DNA from 3 places in the Burkholderia ambifaria AMMD genome. Region 1 is predicted to be linked to each of the others. Evidence: riboswitches for the same ligand, from Rfam matches in the RefSeq annotation. Region 1 holds a riboswitch; each other region holds the start of a gene.
What was found. A riboswitch is a leader RNA that binds a small molecule or an ion and turns the genes downstream of it on or off. The one in region 1 is predicted to bind cobalamin.

Region 1 (6,008 bases):
CCACAACAACCTGTCGGGCCGCGCGGTCGGCGATCCGGCGACCGAACTCGGGCTCGCGCGCATCGAGGACGACGACTACCCGCAGGTGCTCGCGAACTACGCGAACCGCTTCGCCGACGGCCGCACCGCGAAAAGCACGTCGATCGGCATCAAGGATTCGAGCGGCCGCTACGTGGCCGCGCTGTGCCTGAACGCGGACGTCACGCTGTTCCGCGGCTTCCAGGGCATGCTGAACCAGTTCTGCAGCACCGAAGGCGAACCTGTCGCAGAAACGCTCGACCCGGCCGGCGCGGACGCGATCCGGCAGCGCATCGATGCGTTCGCGACGCGCCTGGCGACTACCCCACGCGAGCTGAAGACCGACCAGCGCCGCGAGCTGATGCACGCGCTGAAGGCCGACGGCTTCCTCGAGGTGCGCCGCGCGATGGAAATCGTGTCGCAGCACCTCGGCGTGTCGCGCGCCACCGTCTACAACGATGCGAAATGATGCGCGCCCTGCTGCCCCATTGAACGACCCTTCCGACGAGCGACCTTCATGAACACTCCGACCCTTCCCACCTACGACGACGTAGCAGCAGCCGCGGCACGGCTCGAAGGCCACGCGCACCGCACGCCCGTGATGACGTCGCGCACGATCGACGAAGCGCTCGGCGCACAGGTGTTCTTCAAGTGCGAGAACCTGCAGCGCATGGGCGCATTCAAGTTCCGCGGCGCGTTCAACGCGCTGTCGCGCTTCGACGCGACGCAGCGCCGCAACGGCGTCGTCGCGTTTTCGTCCGGCAACCATGCGCAGGCGATCGCGCTGTCGGCGCGCATCCTCGGCATTCCGGCGACGATCGTGATGCCGCAGGACGCGCCGGCCGCGAAGATGGCCGCGACGCGCGGCTACGGCGGCAACGTCGTGACCTACGACCGCTACACCGAGGACCGCGAACAGATCGGCCGCGAGCTTGCTGAGAAACACGGGCTCACGCTGGTCCCGCCGTACGACCATGCGGACGTGATCGCGGGCCAGGGCACGGCAGCCAAGGAATTGTTCGACGAGGTCGGGCCGCTCGACGCGGTGTTCACGCCGCTCGGCGGCGGCGGCCTGCTGTCAGGCACGGCGCTCGCGACGCGCGCGCTGTCGCCGCACGCGAAGCTGTACGGCGTCGAGCCGGAAGCCGGCAATGACGGCCAGCAGTCGTTCCGGTCAGGCTCGATCGTCCATATCGACACGCCGCGCACGATCGCCGACGGCGCGCAGACGCAGCACCTCGGCAACCTGACGTTTCCGATCCTGCGGCGCGACGTCGACGACATCCTGACCGCGACCGATGCGGAGCTGGTCGACTGCATGCGCTTCTTCGCGACCCGTATGAAGATTGTCGTCGAGCCGACCGGCTGCCTGTCGTTCGCGGCCGCACGCCGGATGAAGGATGAACTGAAGGGCAAGCGCGTCGGCATCGTGATCAGCGGCGGCAACGTCGATCTCGAGAACTTCTGCGCGCTCGTGTCCGCCTCGGCATGACCGTCGTGGCGCGCGGATGGCCTGGATGAATATCCTGTCATCCGCGTGCCGCCGCTTCTTCACGGCGCGTTAAGTTTCGCGCTCTAGACTGATTAGGTGTCCCGCATTCAGTCGTGAAGAAGGAGTCGTCATGAACACGCACGCGATCGTCGCCGCCGCCCTCGCGGCAGCCTCCCTTTCGGCGTTCGCTCAACCGGGCGTTACGTCATCCAGCCTTCCCGCCGCATTGCCGCAAGGCCCCGTCGCGCACGCCACCCACCGTTCGCCCGCCGCGCTGCCGCCCGCCGGCTTCGTGCTCGCGAAGATCGATCAGAACAATACGCCGCCCGATCGCGGTGGCGATCCCAGCGGCCGCACGCGCTCGGGCTCGCATATGTAAACGTGAGCCGGCCGCGTCGGACGGCCGGCCCCTATTACGACATCACAACGACATCACAACGACGGCAGCGATGGATCACGTGCGGCGAGGATATCCGCAGTGCGCCGCTGCAGCGCGCCGTTGATCGTCTCCGGTTGCGGAATCAGCCAGTAACGCCCGTCTCGAATGCCATCGAACACCCGCGCGCCGAACGCGTCGGGCGTAAGTCCGTGCGCGTTCAGCATCGCGCGCATCGTATCGACGAAAGCTTGCACTTCGGGCGGTCGTGCGCGGCGCCGAGCGGGTCGTTGAAGATGCCCGACTGCACCGGGCCCGGCGCGAGCAGCAACAGCGGATCGGCGCGCATCTCGGGTTCAGCGGCGAGGAAGCGTTCCGGCGGGCGTTCGTGCGATGGACGGGCATCGCGCCGAGCCGGTTCCGACGCGATTGCAGCGCGGCCGACGTTCCGTTTCATCAGACGTGAATGCGGTTCGAGTGCCGTCGAAAAAAGAAAGGACTTCGAAAGCATTCGACGAACACTGACGTTTTTTCGCATCCCGTCGGCCGCCAACGATTGACGCGCCGGAGCGCTCGCCATTACGCTTGCGCGCTGATGGTTCCCGGGAACGGGATCAAAAGGGAACGCAGGAGAGGCAGCGCCTCGAATCTGCGGCTGCCCCCGCAACTGTAAGCGGCGAATCCGCGCCACCACACGCCACTGGGAAACCGGGAAGGCCGGCGCGAATAACGACCCGCGAGCCAGGAGACCTGCCATCGACCCGAGGTCCAAGCAGCCGCACCGGGCGGGGTGTCCCGATGCGCCAGCACCGCCTTTGGCGGTCGCCCCGTTGCATGGACGGCCCGACCTCAGGACCCTTCAAATGTCCAACCTTTCCGCCTCCGCTTCCACGCCGGAAGCGTCGCGCCGCTGCGTCGCCGTCATGCGCGGCGTCTTCGCGCGCTCACGCCGTACCTGCAACACGATCACGCTCGCCGCCTCATGAATCTTCGCCACCTTCTCGCCACGTCCGCCGCCACCGCGCTGCTCTCCCCGATCGCCCACGCCGCCGGCGATACGACAATCACGCAGCCGCGCCCGTCCGCGGACGGCACCGACCTGCCGACGATCGCCGTGACCGACACGCGGCATCTGCCCGAATCGTTCGACCAGCGCTATGCAACAACGCAGGTGCTCACGCGCGCCGATCTCGACCGTCTGTCGCCGAGCGAGCCGAGCATCACGCAGGCCCTCGCGATGCTGCCGGGCGTGACCGTCTCGCAGACCGGCGGCCCCGGCTCGTCCGCGTCGGTCAGCATCCGCGGCTCGTCGGCCAGCCAGGTCGCGGTATTCATCGACGGGATCCGGATCGGCTCGCCGACCACCGGCATCGCGCCGTGGGCCGACCTGCCGACCGAAGCGTTCGAGCGCGTCGAAGTGATTTCGGGGCCGGCCGCCGCATCATTCGGCGCGAACGCGATGGGCGGCGTCGTGCAGCTGTTCACGCGCCGCGCCGCCGGCCAGCCCAACCAGACGAGCGTGTCGTTCGGCGGCGGCTCGAACAAGACCTTCGACACGCAGTTGCGCACGTCGGGCACCGTGCCGTCGACGGGGCCGCTGGCCGCGCTCGGCGGGCTCACCTACTCGCTTGGCCTGCACTCGTACAACACCGCCGGCATCGACGCGACGCGGCCCGTGTTGCCGTACCACGAGGACGGCCGCAATCCGTACCACGCGCAGGATCTCGATGCGCGCCTCGGTTACGCGCGCGATAACTGGTCGATCTCGACGTTCGCGCTGTATCACCGCTCCGACCTGTCCTATGACAACGCCGGCTATGCGAACCGCGAACTCGATCATCAGCTGACGACCGGCATCGCGTTCCATCTCGACATTACGCCCGACACGCAGTTCGACCAGTCGTTCGGTTATGCGAACGACCGCCAGTTCCTGTATGCGAGCGACCCGGCCATCCAGACCGACCGGATCGACTCGCAGCGCATCAGTTCGTCGACGTCGCTGACTCATCAGACGCACGGCTTCCACCTGTTCGGCCTGCCGCTGTCGGGCGAGACGAAGGTCGCATACGACTTCACGCGCGAGCAGGCGTTCCTGCCGATCGACGTGCCGGACGGCGTGCCCACGCGCAACGATTCCGCGTTCTCGCTGCATCAGTCGGCGACGCTCGGCAGCGTGACGATGTTCGTCGCGGGGCGTCACGAGATCATCGCGGGGAAAGCCGTGAACACCGGCAACGCCGCGCTGTCGTGGGCGATCACGCCGGTCTATACGGCGCGCGTGTCGTACGGCAACGCATTCCGCCTGCCGTCGTTCAACGACCTGTACTACCCCGGCTACGGCAATCCGAACCTGAATCCGGAGCGCAGCGATTCGGTCGAAGCCGCGCTCGACGCGAACACGGCGTACGGCACGTTCAGCGCCGCGATCTACGACACGCGCGTCAACAACCTGATCGCGTACAACCCGGCGACGTTCTCACCGATGAACATCGGCCGTGCGCATATCCGCGGCATCGACCTGTCGTACAAGGGCACGCTCGGCCGCACGACGCCGGTGAGCATCGCGGTGGGGATTCTCAATCCGCAGGACGAAACCAACGACAGCTGGCTCAGCCGCCGGCCGCGCCAGACGGTCAGCGTGAACATCGACCACACGTGGGACGAACTGCACCTGCATGCACTGAGCACCGGCGCGTCGTTGAACTACGGCGGCACGACGTTCGACGACCCGGCCAACGCCACGTATCTGCCGTCGTATCTGACCGTGAATCTGCGCGCGTCGTACAAGATCAATGCGCACCTGACGGTGTCGGCGACGCTGTCGAATCTGTTCGACCGTCAGTACGTGACCGCGTATGGGTACAACACGCTTGGCCGCACTGCGTTCGGTAAGGTTAGCTATACGTTCTGATCGGGGCGGTCGCGGGCGTCGGTGCGGACAGGTTCGAGCGTTCGATCGCACCGCGGTTCGCGTCAGGACCACACGATGCCATGTACGCCCGCAATCAACTGGATCGCGCCGAACACCGCGATCACGACGGCCGACACGCGCGACAGCCCGTGCATGAACGTCAGCGGCATCTTCGTGCGCAACGCGGCGGTCGCGCTGCTCAGGCACAGCCACCACGTCGCGGAACCGACGAACACGCCGGCGACCATCAGCGCGACCGTCGGCCCCATCGCGTCGTCATGCGTGCCGGTCAGCGGGCCGAGCGCCGCGAAAATCCCGACGAACGACAGGATCGTCATCGGATTCGACAGCGTCAGGCCGAACGTCGTCAGGAAATCGCGCAGCACCGTCGTGCGCGACAAGTCGCGCTGTGCCGCCGATGCGGCCGGTGCCTGCCGCGCGATGGTCCAGGCCAGCCACACGAGGAACGCGCCGCCGCCGATTTTCAGCGCGACGGTCAGCATCGGAAACGCGGTGACGATGCCGGCGACGCCCAGCGCGCCGAGCAGCCCGTAGATCGCATCGGCGCACGCGGCGCCGATGCCCGTGGCGAACCCCGCCTGAAAGCCTCGGCTCAGGCTGCGCTGGATACACAGCATCCCGATCGGGCCGACCGGCACCGCGATCGACAATCCCATCACGACGGACTTGATGAACAACATGGCCGGCTCCTCGCGATTCCCCGTGGCTTCAATCGCATCGTAGGGAAAGTCCGGCCGCCGCTGAAGGCGGTTTTTAAGGAAAAATAGCGGCTTCACCTTAAAAACTCCGCCGCAATGGATGAACTCGACTGGAAGGTACTCGCGCTGCTGCAGGCCAACGGCCGCATCAGCTATACGGAACTGGCGCGCCAGGTTCATCTGTCGGTGCCGGCGGTGACGGAACGCGTGAAGCGCCTCGAATCGGCCGGCGTGATCGACGGCTACACGGCGCGGGTCAATCCGACGGCGGCCGGCTACCCGGTGAGCGCGCTGATCGGCATCACGGTGCCGCAGCCGGCGAAGGCGAAATTTCTGAAGCTGCTCGAGACGATTCCCGAAGTGGTCGAGTGCCATCACGTGACGGGCGCGGATTCCTACGTGATGCGGTTGGTCGCGGTCAGCATGGCGCACCTCGAGCAACTGATCGAGCGCATCAACCTGTATGGCGAGACGCGCACGTCGATCGTGATG
Region 2 (6,008 bases), on a different replicon from region 1:
GTGTGACGGTGAATGCGGGGAATCGGTTCAATCGCGGCATGTTCCGAGCTAGAACACAACATCCCCGCTGAACAACGCCACCACTGCATCCGGATTCGACGGCCAGTACATGTGCATGTACGTCGCGACGATCGAACCCGTGCGATACACGGCTTCGCCGCTGCCGGGCTCCCCATCGGGCCGGGCGGCGGCGGCCACCGGCGCCAGCGGCGTGTCGAGCCGCGAATAATGAAACGTATGACCGCGCATCGGCCCGCTGCGCGTATCCAGCTGCTGCATGCCGAGCGCCGCGAACCGGCGCTGCATCGTCGCATGGCCTGACAGCAGCCCGAGCATCGATGTCGTCGCGCCTTCGACGTCGGTCAGCGACTCGCACAGATACACCATTCCCCCGCATTCCGCGACGATCGGCCGGCCGGCCGCCGCGTGCGCGCGAATCGTCCGCGCGGCCACGGCATTCGCCGCGAGCGTCGCCGCATGCAGTTCCGGATAGCCGCCCGGCAGGAACAGCGCGTCGCACGCGTCGGGCACGGGTTCGTCGGCGAGCGGCGAAAAGAACCGCAGCTGCGCACCGAGCGCCTCGAGCAGCGCGAGATTGGCCGGATAGATGAACGAGAACGCCGCGTCGCGCGCGATCGCGATGCGCTTGCCGGCGAGCGCGCGCGGCAGCGGGGCGCGGGCCGCCGGTTCCGCGAACGACACGGCCGGCGGCAATTCGGCGAGCGCCGTCTGCGCGAGCACGTCGGCCGCACGCTCGAGCCGCGCGTCGAGATCGCCGATGTCGGCCGGCTGGTGCAGGCCGAGATGGCGTTCCGGCAGCGCGATGCCCGCATCGGCCGGCACGTGCCCGAGCCAGCGCAAGTCGTCCGGCAGCGCCTGCCGCAACAGTTCCGCGTGTCGCGGCGACCCGACGCGGTTCGCGAGCACGCCGTGAAACGGCACCTCCGGCCGGAACCGCGCGAGCCCGAACGCGATCGCCGCGAACGTCTGCGCCATCGCCTTCGCGGAAATCACCGCGACGACCGGCACCCCGAACGCGGCCGCGAGATCGGCGCTGCTCGGCGTGCCGTCGAACAGCCCCATCACGCCTTCGATCAGGATCAGGTCCGCGTCGCGCGCGGCATCGGCGAGCAGCGCGCGGCAGCCGGCTTCACCGACCATCCCGAGGTCGAGCGCGTGCACGGGTGCGCCGCTCGCGCGTTCGAGCAGCATCGGATCGAGAAAATCCGGCCCGGTCTTGAACACGCGCACGCGCCGGCCGAGCCGGCGGTGCAGCCGCGCGAGGCCGGCCGTCACCGACGTCTTGCCCTGGCCGGACGCGGGCGCGCTGACGAACAGCGCGGGGCAGGCCGGCATCGCTCAGAACTCCACGCCGGGCTGCGCCTTCACGCCTTGCTCCTTGTACGGATGCTTGACGAGCCGCATTTCCGTGACGAGGTCGGCCGCGTCGATCAGTGCATCGGGCGCATGCCGCCCGGTGACGACGACGTGCACCGAATCCGGCCGCGCGACGAGCGTCGCGAGCACTTCGTCGAGCGGCAGGTATTCGTACTTCAGCACGGTGTTCAGCTCGTCGAGGATCACCATCCGGTACTCGCCGCTTTCGATCATCCGGCGCGCCTCGTCCCAGCCCTTGCGCGCGGTGGCGACGTCGGCGTCGCGGTTCTGCGTATTCCACGTATAGCCGTCGCCCATCGTCACGAAGTCGCACTGCGCGACCGCGCCGAGGAAGTCCCGCTCGGACGTGTGCAACGCGCCCTTGATGAACTGCACGACGCCGAGCCGCATGCCATGGCCGAGCACGCGCACGGCCATGCCGAAGGCGGCCGTGCTCTTGCCCTTGCCGTTGCCGGTGTTGACGATCAGCAGGCCCTTTTCCTGGGTGGCGGCAGCCTGCTTCTTTTCATGGCCGGCGCGGCGGCGTTCGGCCATCCGCTGATGGGATTCGGCATCGGTCTTCATCGGGAATCGTCCTGTCGAAAGCGAAACAAAGGGTTCAGAGCGGGCCGGCGAGCGCGACCGTCACGCCGTCCCGACTGGATTTGGGGCCGAGCAGCCGGCCCTGCGGCGCCGCGAGTTGCGCGCACGGCTCGGCCACGCCCGCGACGCCGAAACGCGCGAGCGCGGCCGCCGACGGGCCGCTCAATGCCGGTTCGGAGCACTGCGCGAGCTGCGCCGCGTCGAACGCGACGAGCGGCCAGCCGCGCCGCGCGCACAGCGTGCGCAGCGGCCGGGCACGCGCCTTGTCGGCGAGCGTCGCGACGACGGCCGGCTCGGCGTCCGGGTGGCTGGCCAGCGCCGCGCGGATCGCGGCATCGAGTTGCGCGGCCGTCACTCCCGCGCGGAAACCGACGCCGAGCGCGACGCGCATCATGCGCGGCCGCCAAGCGCCGCGCGCACCGCGGGATCGTCGGCGAGCGCCGCGACGCGGCCGATCACGACGATCGCGGGCGAACCGATACCGGTCGCGCGCACGCGTTCGACGATCGTGTCGAGGGTCGCGAGCACGTGCCGCTGCCCGTCACGCGTCGCGTTCTCGATCGCCGCGCACGGCGTGTCGCCGGCCACGCCGCCGTCACGCAGCGCGGCTGCAATGGTGTCGAGCCGGCGAATGCCCATGTAGATCACGATCGTCATCCGCGTCGCGGCCAGCGCGCGCCAGTCGGGTTCGTCCGCGCCCGCGCCGTGGCCCGTGACGAAGATCACGCCCTGCGCGTCGCCGCGATGCGTGACCGGAATGCCGAGCGCGGCCGGGGCGGCGATCCCGGCCGTGATGCCGTTCACGACCTCGACCGGAAACCCGGCCGCGCCGAGCGCGAGCAATTCCTCGCCGCCGCGGCCGAACACGAACGGATCGCCGCCCTTGAGCCGCGCGACGCTGCGGCCCGCGCGCAGATGCGCGAGCATCGTGGCGACGATCGTTTCCTGCGGCGTCGACGCATGGCCGCCGCGCTTGCCGACGTGCTCGATCAGGGCGTCGGCGCGCGCGTGGCGCAGCACGTCGGGGTTCACGAGATCGTCGACGAGCAGCACGTCGGCCGCGGCGATCGCGCGCACGGCCTTCAGCGTCAGCAGATCGGCGTCGCCGGGGCCGGCGCCGACGAGCCATGCGCGGCTCATCGGACGCGGCACGGCGCGCACCGTGTCGTGGCAGTGGAAAGGGGACAGCGAGCGGCACATCGGCGGCCGGCGGACAGGCAATGCATGACGGATCGAGCGAAGCCCGCGCGAGCGCGGGCGGAAAGCGCACCCCATCCGTCCCCCGCGGATCGGGCGTTCGGCGAGCAGCGGGCTCGCCCCTTGCGTCGGCCGGTATCCGGGCTGGCCGCTTGCCAGGCCGCAGCCTTCCCGCCCGCTGAAGGGCAGTGGCATCGCGGGCGGCCTGGGCGCGTGCGGGGAACCGCGACGCGCGGGCGGCGTACCGTTGCGGGGACAGCACAGGCCGGGCGGACGTCCGCCTCCTGTTTCCCGTTTAACTGCGCACGCCGGAGGAGCGCGCGCGAGCACCGAACGCGGCGCATACGATAGCACAGCGCCCGGGCCGCGCGAACCCGCCGCGCGGTCGCCCGGGGTGGCCCCGGACGTGGCCCCGGGCGCGCTGCCGCGGCCATGCAGGACATCCCGCGGCGGCCCGTTTCACCTTGACGCTCCCCGCACCGCCGCCTACACTCGCACGCGTTTTGGTGCTCGCGCGCGCTCCTCCGGCGCGCGCAGTTAAACGGGAAACAGGGAGCCTGCCTGCGCCGCAGTCGAGCCAACCTGTGCTGCCCCCGCAACGGTAAGCGAACGCGTCGCGCCCAGCGCGACGCAGCGCCGCTTCGCCGCATGCCTGCCGCATGCGGACGACCGCCACTGGATGCCGCGCATTCGGGAAGGCGAAGCGGCGTGTTCGTCAGCCCGGATACCGGCCGAAACGTTGGGGTTCAGCGCCGCGGGGAGGCGGCGCATCGTCCACGGCCGCAGCATGCCCGACACCCGAGCGTTTCCCGCTTCCTCCACCGATCCGTCCGCCGCACGCGCGCCGCGCCGGGCCGGCGCGACGAACGGCAGGCGGCGCGGGCAGGGCCGGCGGCAGCCGTGCCGGCATTGACCATGCCGACCGTTCACAAGGAAGCGTCATGTCCGATTCGTCGTTCCGTGCGTCGTGCGGCCGTCCGGCCGGACTGCGCCGCGCCATCCCCGCGATCCGCCCGACGACATGCCGCGCCGCATTCGACGCGACGATCCCGGCCTGATTCCATTTTCGCCACAGGACCTACCATGACCCTACGCAAGCTTCCCGTCACGATCGTCACGGGCTTTCTCGGCAGCGGCAAGACCACGCTGATGCGCCACATCCTGCAGCACGCGGAAGGCCGCCGCATCGCGGTGATCGTCAACGAATTCGGCGAGCTCGGCATCGACGGCGAAATCCTCAAGGGCTGCGGGATCGGCTGCGACGATGCGGAGGGCGCGCAGGGCGAAGCGTCGGGCCAGCTGTACGAACTCGCGAACGGCTGCCTGTGCTGCACCGTGCAGGAAGAGTTCTATCCGGTGATGGAAGCGCTCGTCGAGCGCCGCGCCGACATCGATCACGTGCTGATCGAGACGTCGGGCCTCGCGCTGCCGAAGCCGCTCGTGCAGGCCTTCAACTGGCCGACGATCCGCAACAGCTTCACGGTCGACGCGGTCGTGACGGTCGTCGACGGGCCGGCTGCCGCCAGCGGCCAGTTCGCCGAGAACCCGCAGGCCGTCGACGCGCAGCGCCGCGCCGATCCGAACCTCGACCACGAATCGCCGCTGCACGAACTGTTCGCCGACCAGCTGTCGTCCGCCGATCTCGTGATCGTGAACAAGGCCGATCTCGTCGCCGACGCGCAGTTCGCCGAAGTCGAGGCCGCGATCCGCGAAGAGATCCCGCCGCAGGTGAAGATCGTGCGCGCGACGCGCGGCGAACTGGATCTCGCGATGCTGCTCGGGCTCGAATCGGCGTCGGAGGAAACGATCCACCTGCGGCACGACCATCACGGCTCGGCCGACGACGGCGATCACGATCACCATCACGACGATTTCGATTCGGTCGTGGTGTCGGGCGACGCAGGCTCGCGCGAAGCGACGATCGCCGCGCTGCAGCGCGTCGTCGAGACGCACACGATCTACCGCGCGAAAGGCTTCGCGGCGCTGCCCGATGCGCCGATGCGGCTCGTGATCCAGGGTGTCGGCCGCCGCTTCGACAGCTATTTCGACCGTCGCTGGCAGGACGGCGAAACGCGCGCGAGCCGCTTCGTGCTGATTGGCGAGGATCTCGACCCGGCCGAACTGCAGCGCGCGTTCGACGCCGCGTGCGCGGCGCAGACGCAGCAGGCGTAACGCGCGATGCATCTGCTGCGCACCACGCCGGGCGGCTTCGTCGACGATACGCAGGGCGTCGTCCGGATCGACCAGCAGCCGGCCGACATCGTGATCCTGAGTTCGGCCGATACGACCTTGTCGCTGCTGGCCAGCGTCGTGCCGAAGCTGCCGGCCGGCTTTCCGAGCGTGCGGCTCGCGAACGTCACGTTCCTGCGGCAGCCCGCGTCGGTCGATTTCTATGTCGACGACGTGCTGCGTCATGCGAAGACGGTCGTGATCGATCATCTCGGCGGCGAAGCGTACTGGCCGTACGGGATCGAACAGGCCGTGTCGCTGGCGTCCAAGCGCCGGCAGCAGCTCGCGATGTTCTCGGGCGACCTGCAGGAAGACCCGAACCTCGTCGCGAAGAGCACGGTCGCGCCGGCGCTGTGCCGGCTGTGGTGGCGCTACCTGCGCGACGGCGGGATGCACAACGCCGAAGCGCTGCTGCGCAGCATCGCATTCCATACGCTCGGCTTCGGCGACGAACCCGAGCCGCCGCGCCCGCTGCCGGCCGCCGCGCTGTATCACCCGGCGCGCGACCCGGCGAGCGTCGACGACTGGCGCGCGCGCTGGACGCCCGGCGCACCCGTGGTCGCGATCCTGTTCTATCGCGCGCACTGGCAGGCCGCGAACAC
Region 3 (6,008 bases), on a different replicon from region 1:
CGTCGAGCCACGGCGCCGCGCCGTCGATGCGCGTGGCCGCGCCCGCGAGCAGGTCGGACACGAAGCGCTTGCCCTGCTGGAGATCGGCGAGCGCATAGCCGTCGGGCGGATTGAGCACGCACGCGCCGAAGCGCAGTTCGCCGCTCGTCGTGATCGCCGGCACGACGCCGAGGCATTCTGCGATTTCGCGCGCGATCAGGTTCACGCCCGTCAAACCGCCGAGCAGCGGCACGACGGCCGAGCCGTCTTCCGCGACCGCGAGCACCGGCGGCTCGACACCCTTGTCGGCGAGCGCGGGCGCGACGCAACGGATCACGATGCCGGCCGCGCACAGCGCGACGATCGGCAGGCCGCGCGCGTACAGCTCACGCAGGTGCGTGCCGAGTTCGTCGAACGGCACGTCGGCGTCGACGCGCGACGCGAGCCCATGCACGCGAGCACCCGGATAAAGCGCCTGGATGCGCCGCGCGATATCGAGCGCGCCCGCGCCGAGAATCACGATCGCGGGCGGAGTCGTCATCCTTGCCATTTTTCCCCCGGCACGACGAGCAGCGAGAAATACGGCGACGCCATCGGATCGACTTCGTCGAGCGGCACGATGCGCTGGGCCGCCATCGTCGCGCGCTCGACGTACAGCGCGCGCTTCGCGAGCCCGAGTTCGTCGAGCACGCGCCGCACCTTGTCGAAGTTGCGGCCGAGCTTCATCACGACGGCCGCGTCGGCCTGCGCGAGCCGCGTGCGCAATTCGTCCTCCGGCAGCACGCCGGACAGCACCGACAGGCTCTGGTTGCGATAGACGAGCGGCTGGCCGAGCACGGCCGTGCCGCCGAGCATCGCGCATACGCCCGGGATCACTTCGGTGTCGTAGCGCGTCGCGAGGCGATCGTGCAGGTACATGTACGACCCGTAGAAGAACGGATCGCCTTCGCAGATCACCGCGACGTCGCGCCCGGCGTCGAGATGCGCGGCGACGATCTCGGCGGCCGTGTCGTAGAAGTCGGCGATCACCGTCTCGTAGCAGAGCGGCGGCGGCAGCGCCTCGGTCGTCACCGGATAGACGAGCGGCAGTTGCGTCTGCGCGTCGAGCAGGTGCGCTTCGACGATCCCGTACGCATTGCCTTTCTTGCCCTTTGCGACGAAATACGCGACCACCGGCGCGGCCTGCAGCACGCGCAGCGCCTTGATCGTCATCAGTTCAGGATCGCCCGGGCCGACGCCGACCCCGAACAGGCGTCCGCGCGGGGCCGTCATTCGGCCTCCGTCGCGAGTGCGTTGACGGCGGCGGCGGCCATCGCGCTGCCGCCGCGGCGGCCGAGCAGCGTGACGTAGGGCACGCCGCGGCTCTCGGCATCGAGCAGCGCCTTCGATTCGGCCGCGCCGATGAAGCCGACCGGAAAGCCGAGGATCAGCGCGGGGCGCGGCGCGCCGGCGTCGATCATGTCGAGCAGGTGGAACAGCGCGGTCGGCGCATTGCCGATCACCACGACGCTGCCGTCCAGATCCGGGCGCCACAGTTCGAGCGCCGCGGCCGAACGCGTGTTGCCGAGATGCCGCGCGAGATCGGGCACCTCCGGTTCGCCGAGCGTGCAGATCACGCGATTGCCGGCTGGGAGCCGCGCGCGCGTGATGCCTTCGGCGACCATCCGCGCGTCGCACAGGATCGGCGCGCCGGCCGCGAGCGCTGAGCGGCCCGCCGTGCCGGCACCGGCCGAGAAGCGCAGGTCGTAGACGACATCGACCATCCCGCACGCGTGGATCACGCGCACCGCGAGTTTCTCGAGATCGGGCGGAACCTGCGACAGGTCGGCCTCGGCGCGGATCGTCGCGAACGACTGGCGGTAGATTTCCTGCCCGTCGCGAATGTAGTCAAGCATCGGTTGTGGTGTCCTGGCTATGCCGCAGGTCCGTCAATCGGGCCGCGGCCTGGTCAATCGTCAGATGGCGCGCGAGCGGGGCGCCGAGGCCCGTGGCGGCGTCGCGCCGGTAAAGGTCGTAGCGTGCAGGCGCAACCGCGACGAGCGTGTACGTCGCGGGGTGCGGCAGCGCGCAGTGGCGCTCGCAGCCCGTCAGGTGCACGTCGACCGGATGGCCGACGCGCGCGGCCAGCGCGAGTGCGTCATGTTTGGTATCGGCGCGCGCCTTCGCGCAGCCCGCGCTGCCGGTGCAGGCAACCAGCGCCGCCAGCGGGTCGGACGGCGTGCACACGAGACCGAGCGACGCGAGCGCATCGAGCACGACCGGCGCGCGTTCGCGCCGCACGCCGTGCACGAATACGCCTTGCCACGGCGTCATCGACAGCGTGGCGTCGCCTTCGGCTTCAGCGAGTGCCGCGAGCCGTTCCAGTTGCGTCGCGTCGAGCCGACCGAGCACGAACTGCGCGCCGACGCTGCAGCGCGCCGCGTCGAGCGACGGCCGCGCGCCGAAACGCAGCGCGGCATCCGCGGGCATGCGCCGCCAGCCGGCCAGTGCGGGATCGGCCGCGAGCGGGAAGGGTGCGTAGTGCTGCGCGCGCTCGCGCAACGCCCGTTCGCCGCCGGTCGCGAGCAACGCGCGCATCCGCGTGACGTCGGCCGGTGCAAGATCGAGGAATGCGAGCAGCAACGCGCGCACCAGTGCGACGGCCTGGTCGGGCGCCACGTCGAACCAAGCGGGCGAATCGTCGGACGAGACCGGCGGACAGCCGGCCAGGCCCGCGGCGATGCGCAGCGCGCCGTCGCCGCGACGTCGCGCGGCAAGCCAGATATCGTGCGGGTGATCGAGCGCCGCGACCGATTCGCCGCCGTCGAGCTGGATCGAGAATTTCGGCGACAGTTCGCCGCGGCGCGGCTCGTGCGTCAGCATGTCGAGCAACGGCCGTGCGAGGGCGCGGCTGTCGAGCAGCGCGGCGGGATCGAGCCCGGCGAGCGGGCTGAGCATCAGGTTGCGGACGTCGTCGCTCGCGGCGAGCGCGGCCTTATCCTGAGCGACATCGGCGGCATTGGCGGCATCGGCGGCATCGGCGGCGCTCGTACGTGGGCCGAGGCCCGCGTCGAGCAATGCACCGGCCAGCGCATCAGCCGCGCCGTCGCGAATGCCGCGCAACTGGAGATTCGCGCGATTGGTCGCGTCGATCGCGCCGGAGCCGTAGCTGCGCGCCGCGGCGGCGATCGCGCGCGCCTGCCGCGCGTCGAGCCGGCCGCCCGGCAGCTTGATCCGGCACAGCCCGCCGTCGGCGGCCGCGACGACGCGCACGAGCCCCGGGCAAGCCGACGGGCGCACGACGGGCAACGCAGGAATCGAAACGGGGGCGGAACTCAACGGGATACCGGGCAGTGTGGCGCCGCGGCCAACGCATCGGTACACCCCGCCCGACGCCGACTGGCACGCACGCACTTTCAGGCCGGCAGGTCTCCTGGCTGACAGGTCGGCGCCGGCTCCCGGCCTTCCCGGTGAAACCAGTGGCATGAGGGGGGAGATCGGCTCGCTGTCTACAGTTGCGGGGGCAGCCACAGCAGCGCGATACGCGCCCTGTGTTCCCTCTTCGGCCCCGAAGGGCACCGGCGAACGAACGGCCGTAGGATACCCGATTTCACCGGCGCTTCGCGACCGTCGATCGGGCGCCATGACTGAAGCGAAACGCGGCCCGGCGCGGGCAGTCCCGCAGATGAAACGCGCGGTGGAACACGGTACCATGCCGACTTTCGCAACGCGGACGGCCGCACCGGCGCCTTCACGGCCGCCGTGCGGCGACTCGATGGAATCGGACGATGGGGAAGGGTGCATGACGGCGTGGCTGACGGTAGTGGGCATCGGCGACGACGGTTACGCGGGGCTCGGGCGCAGCGCGCGGCGCGCGCTGCTCGACGCGACGCGGGTCGTCGGCGCGAAGCGGCACCTCGACATGCTGCCCGCGCGGCTGCGGGCCGCGCGCGAGCCATGGCCGTCGCCGTTCGACGTGTCGGGCCTGCTCGCGCGACGCGACGCGCCCGTCTGCGTGCTGGCAAGCGGCGACCCGATGCTGTTCGGCGTCGGCGCCACGCTCGCGCGCGAGCTATCCCCAGACGAATGGCGCGTGCTGCCCGCCCCGTCGTCGCTGTCGCTGGCGGCCGCACGGCTCGGCTGGGCGCTGCAGGACGTCGGCGCGGTGTCGCTCGTCGGCCGACCGCTCGCGACGCTCGTGCGCCACCTGCTGCCGGGCCGGCGCCTGTTCGTGCTGAGCGCCGACGGCCGCACGCCGGCCACGGTCGCCGCCGAACTCACGGCGCGCGGCTTCGGCCCGACCCGCATCAGCGTGTTCGAACATCTCGGTGGCCCGCTCGAGCGGCGTCTCGATGGTCTCGCGCAAGACTGGCCCGTCGCCGAAACCGCCGCGCTCAACCTGATCGCGCTCGACTGCCGGGCCGGCCCCGATGCGCCGCGCCGCGCGCTCACGCCCGGTCTGCCCGACGACGCGTACCGCCACGACGGCCAGCTCACCAAGCGCGACATGCGCGCATTGACGCTCGGGCGCCTCGCGCCCGCACCCGGCGAACTGTTGTGGGACGTCGGCGCGGGCAGCGGCTCGATCGGCATCGAATGGATGCGCGCGCATCCGTCGTGCCAGACGATCGCGATCGAGTCGCATGCGGAGCGTCAGCGCTTCATCGAGCACAACCGCGACGCGCTCGGCGTGCCGGGGCTGCAACTCGTCGCGGGGCGCGCGCCCCACGCGCTCGCGGGGCTCGCCGCGCCGGACGCGATCTTCATCGGCGGCGGCGCGAGCGCACCCGGCGTGCTCGATGCATGCTGGTCGGCGCTGAAGCCCGGCGGCCGGCTCGTCGCGAACGCGGTCACGCTGCAGGGCGAACTGGCGCTCGCGGCTTGGCGCGACGTGCATGGCGGCACGCTCACGCGCGTGTCGCTCGCGCATGCCGAGCCGCTCGGCCGTTTCGACACGTGGCGGCAGCCGTTGCCGGTCACGCTGTACGACGGGCGCAAGCCCGATCCCGCGGCAACGGAATTCACGGGCCCCGCGTGATGCGCGACGAAACCCCCGAACGACCGGCGCCGCTGCGGTTCGGCTATACGACCGGCAGCTGCGCGACCGCGACGTCGCTCGCCGCCGCGCGACTGCTGCTCGCGGGCCACGCGGACGATGCGGTCGAAATCGTGTTGCCGAAGGGGCAGCGCGTGATGATGCGACTCGAGTTCTGCCGGACCACCGCCGACGGCGCCGAGGCCGGCACCGTCAAGGACGCCGGCGACGATCCGGACGTCACGCACGGTGCGCTGGTGTTCGCGCGCGTCGCGCTGTCCGCCGCGCCCGGCGTGCGTTTTCATGCGGGGCCGGGCGTCGGCACGGTCACGCGCGCGGGGCTCACGCTGCCGGTCGGCGAACCGGCAATCAATCCGGTGCCGCGCCAGATGATGACCACGCACCTCGACGCGCTCGCGGCCGAATACGGTTACACAGGCGGCTTCGACGTGACGATCGGCGTGGAGGGCGGCGAGGCGCTCGCACTGAAGACGATGAACCCGCGACTGGGCATCGTCGGCGGATTGTCGATCCTCGGCACGACCGGCATCGTGCGGCCGTTCTCGTGCTCGGCGTACATTGCGTCGATCCACCAGGGCATCGACGTCGCGCGCGCGAACGGCATCGCGCACATCGCCGCGTGCACCGGCAACACGAGCGAGGATGCGATGCGCGCGCACTACGGCCTGCCCGACATGGCGCTGATCGAAATGGGCGATTTCGCGGGCGCGGTGCTCAAGCATCTGCGCCGCGCGCCGGTCTCCCGCCTGTCGATGTGCGGCGGCTTCGGCAAGCTCAGCAAGCTCGCGGCCGGCCATCTCGACCTGCACAGCCGCCATTCGAGCATCGACCTGCCGCTGCTCGCGCAGTGGGCGGCCGAGGCCGGTGCGAGCGACGCGCTGCAGGCCGCGATGCGCGCGGCGAACACCAGCCAGGAAGCGCTGAAGCTCGCGCTCGCGGACGGCGTGCCGCTCGGCGACCTCGTCTGTGCGCACGCGCTGCGGGTCGCGCGCGA

Region 2: another riboswitch for cobalamin. It lies ahead of cobW (cobalamin biosynthesis protein CobW); the one in region 1 lies ahead of BAMB_RS19500 (TonB-dependent receptor domain-containing protein).
Region 3: another riboswitch for cobalamin. It lies ahead of cobG (precorrin-3B synthase); the one in region 1 lies ahead of BAMB_RS19500 (TonB-dependent receptor domain-containing protein).

Annotation. Positions count from the first base shown of each region.
Region 1 is NC_008391.1:776,082-782,089, forward strand. Features, by position in the region: gene BAMB_RS19475 (helix-turn-helix transcriptional regulator) at 1-487, shown strand, start outside; gene BAMB_RS19480 (threo-3-hydroxy-L-aspartate ammonia-lyase) at 536-1,510, shown strand; gene BAMB_RS19485 (hypothetical protein) at 1,641-1,889, shown strand; gene BAMB_RS19490 (hypothetical protein) at 1,943-2,113, opposite strand; partial or broken gene BAMB_RS35930 (helix-turn-helix domain-containing protein) at 2,221-2,352, shown strand; cobalamin riboswitch at 2,466-2,658, shown strand; gene BAMB_RS35410 (hypothetical protein) at 2,746-2,883, opposite strand; gene BAMB_RS19500 (TonB-dependent receptor domain-containing protein) at 2,869-4,797, shown strand; gene BAMB_RS19505 (LysE family translocator) at 4,860-5,498, opposite strand; gene BAMB_RS19510 (Lrp/AsnC family transcriptional regulator) at 5,613-6,008, shown strand, end outside.
Region 2 is NC_008390.1:1,717,780-1,723,787, forward strand. Features, by position in the region: gene BAMB_RS07840 (M20 aminoacylase family protein) at 1-6, shown strand, start outside; gene BAMB_RS07845 (cobyrinic acid a,c-diamide synthase CobB) at 49-1,356, opposite strand; gene cobO (cob(I)yrinic acid a,c-diamide adenosyltransferase) at 1,360-1,962, opposite strand; gene BAMB_RS07855 (cobalamin biosynthesis protein) at 1,997-2,374, opposite strand; gene cobA (uroporphyrinogen-III C-methyltransferase) at 2,371-3,120, opposite strand; cobalamin riboswitch at 3,291-3,527, opposite strand; cobalamin riboswitch at 3,665-3,927, shown strand; gene cobW (cobalamin biosynthesis protein CobW) at 4,261-5,349, shown strand; gene cobN (cobaltochelatase subunit CobN) at 5,356-6,008, shown strand, end outside.
Region 3 is NC_008390.1:1,739,288-1,745,295, forward strand. Features, by position in the region: gene cobJ (precorrin-3B C(17)-methyltransferase) at 1-520, opposite strand, end outside; gene BAMB_RS07940 (precorrin-2 C(20)-methyltransferase) at 517-1,251, opposite strand; gene BAMB_RS07945 (precorrin-8X methylmutase) at 1,248-1,874, opposite strand; gene cobG (precorrin-3B synthase) at 1,867-3,258, opposite strand; cobalamin riboswitch at 3,365-3,556, opposite strand; gene BAMB_RS07955 (bifunctional cobalt-precorrin-7 (C(5))-methyltransferase/cobalt-precorrin-6B (C(15))-methyltransferase) at 3,761-4,996, shown strand; gene BAMB_RS07960 (cobalt-precorrin-5B (C(1))-methyltransferase) at 4,996-6,008, shown strand, end outside.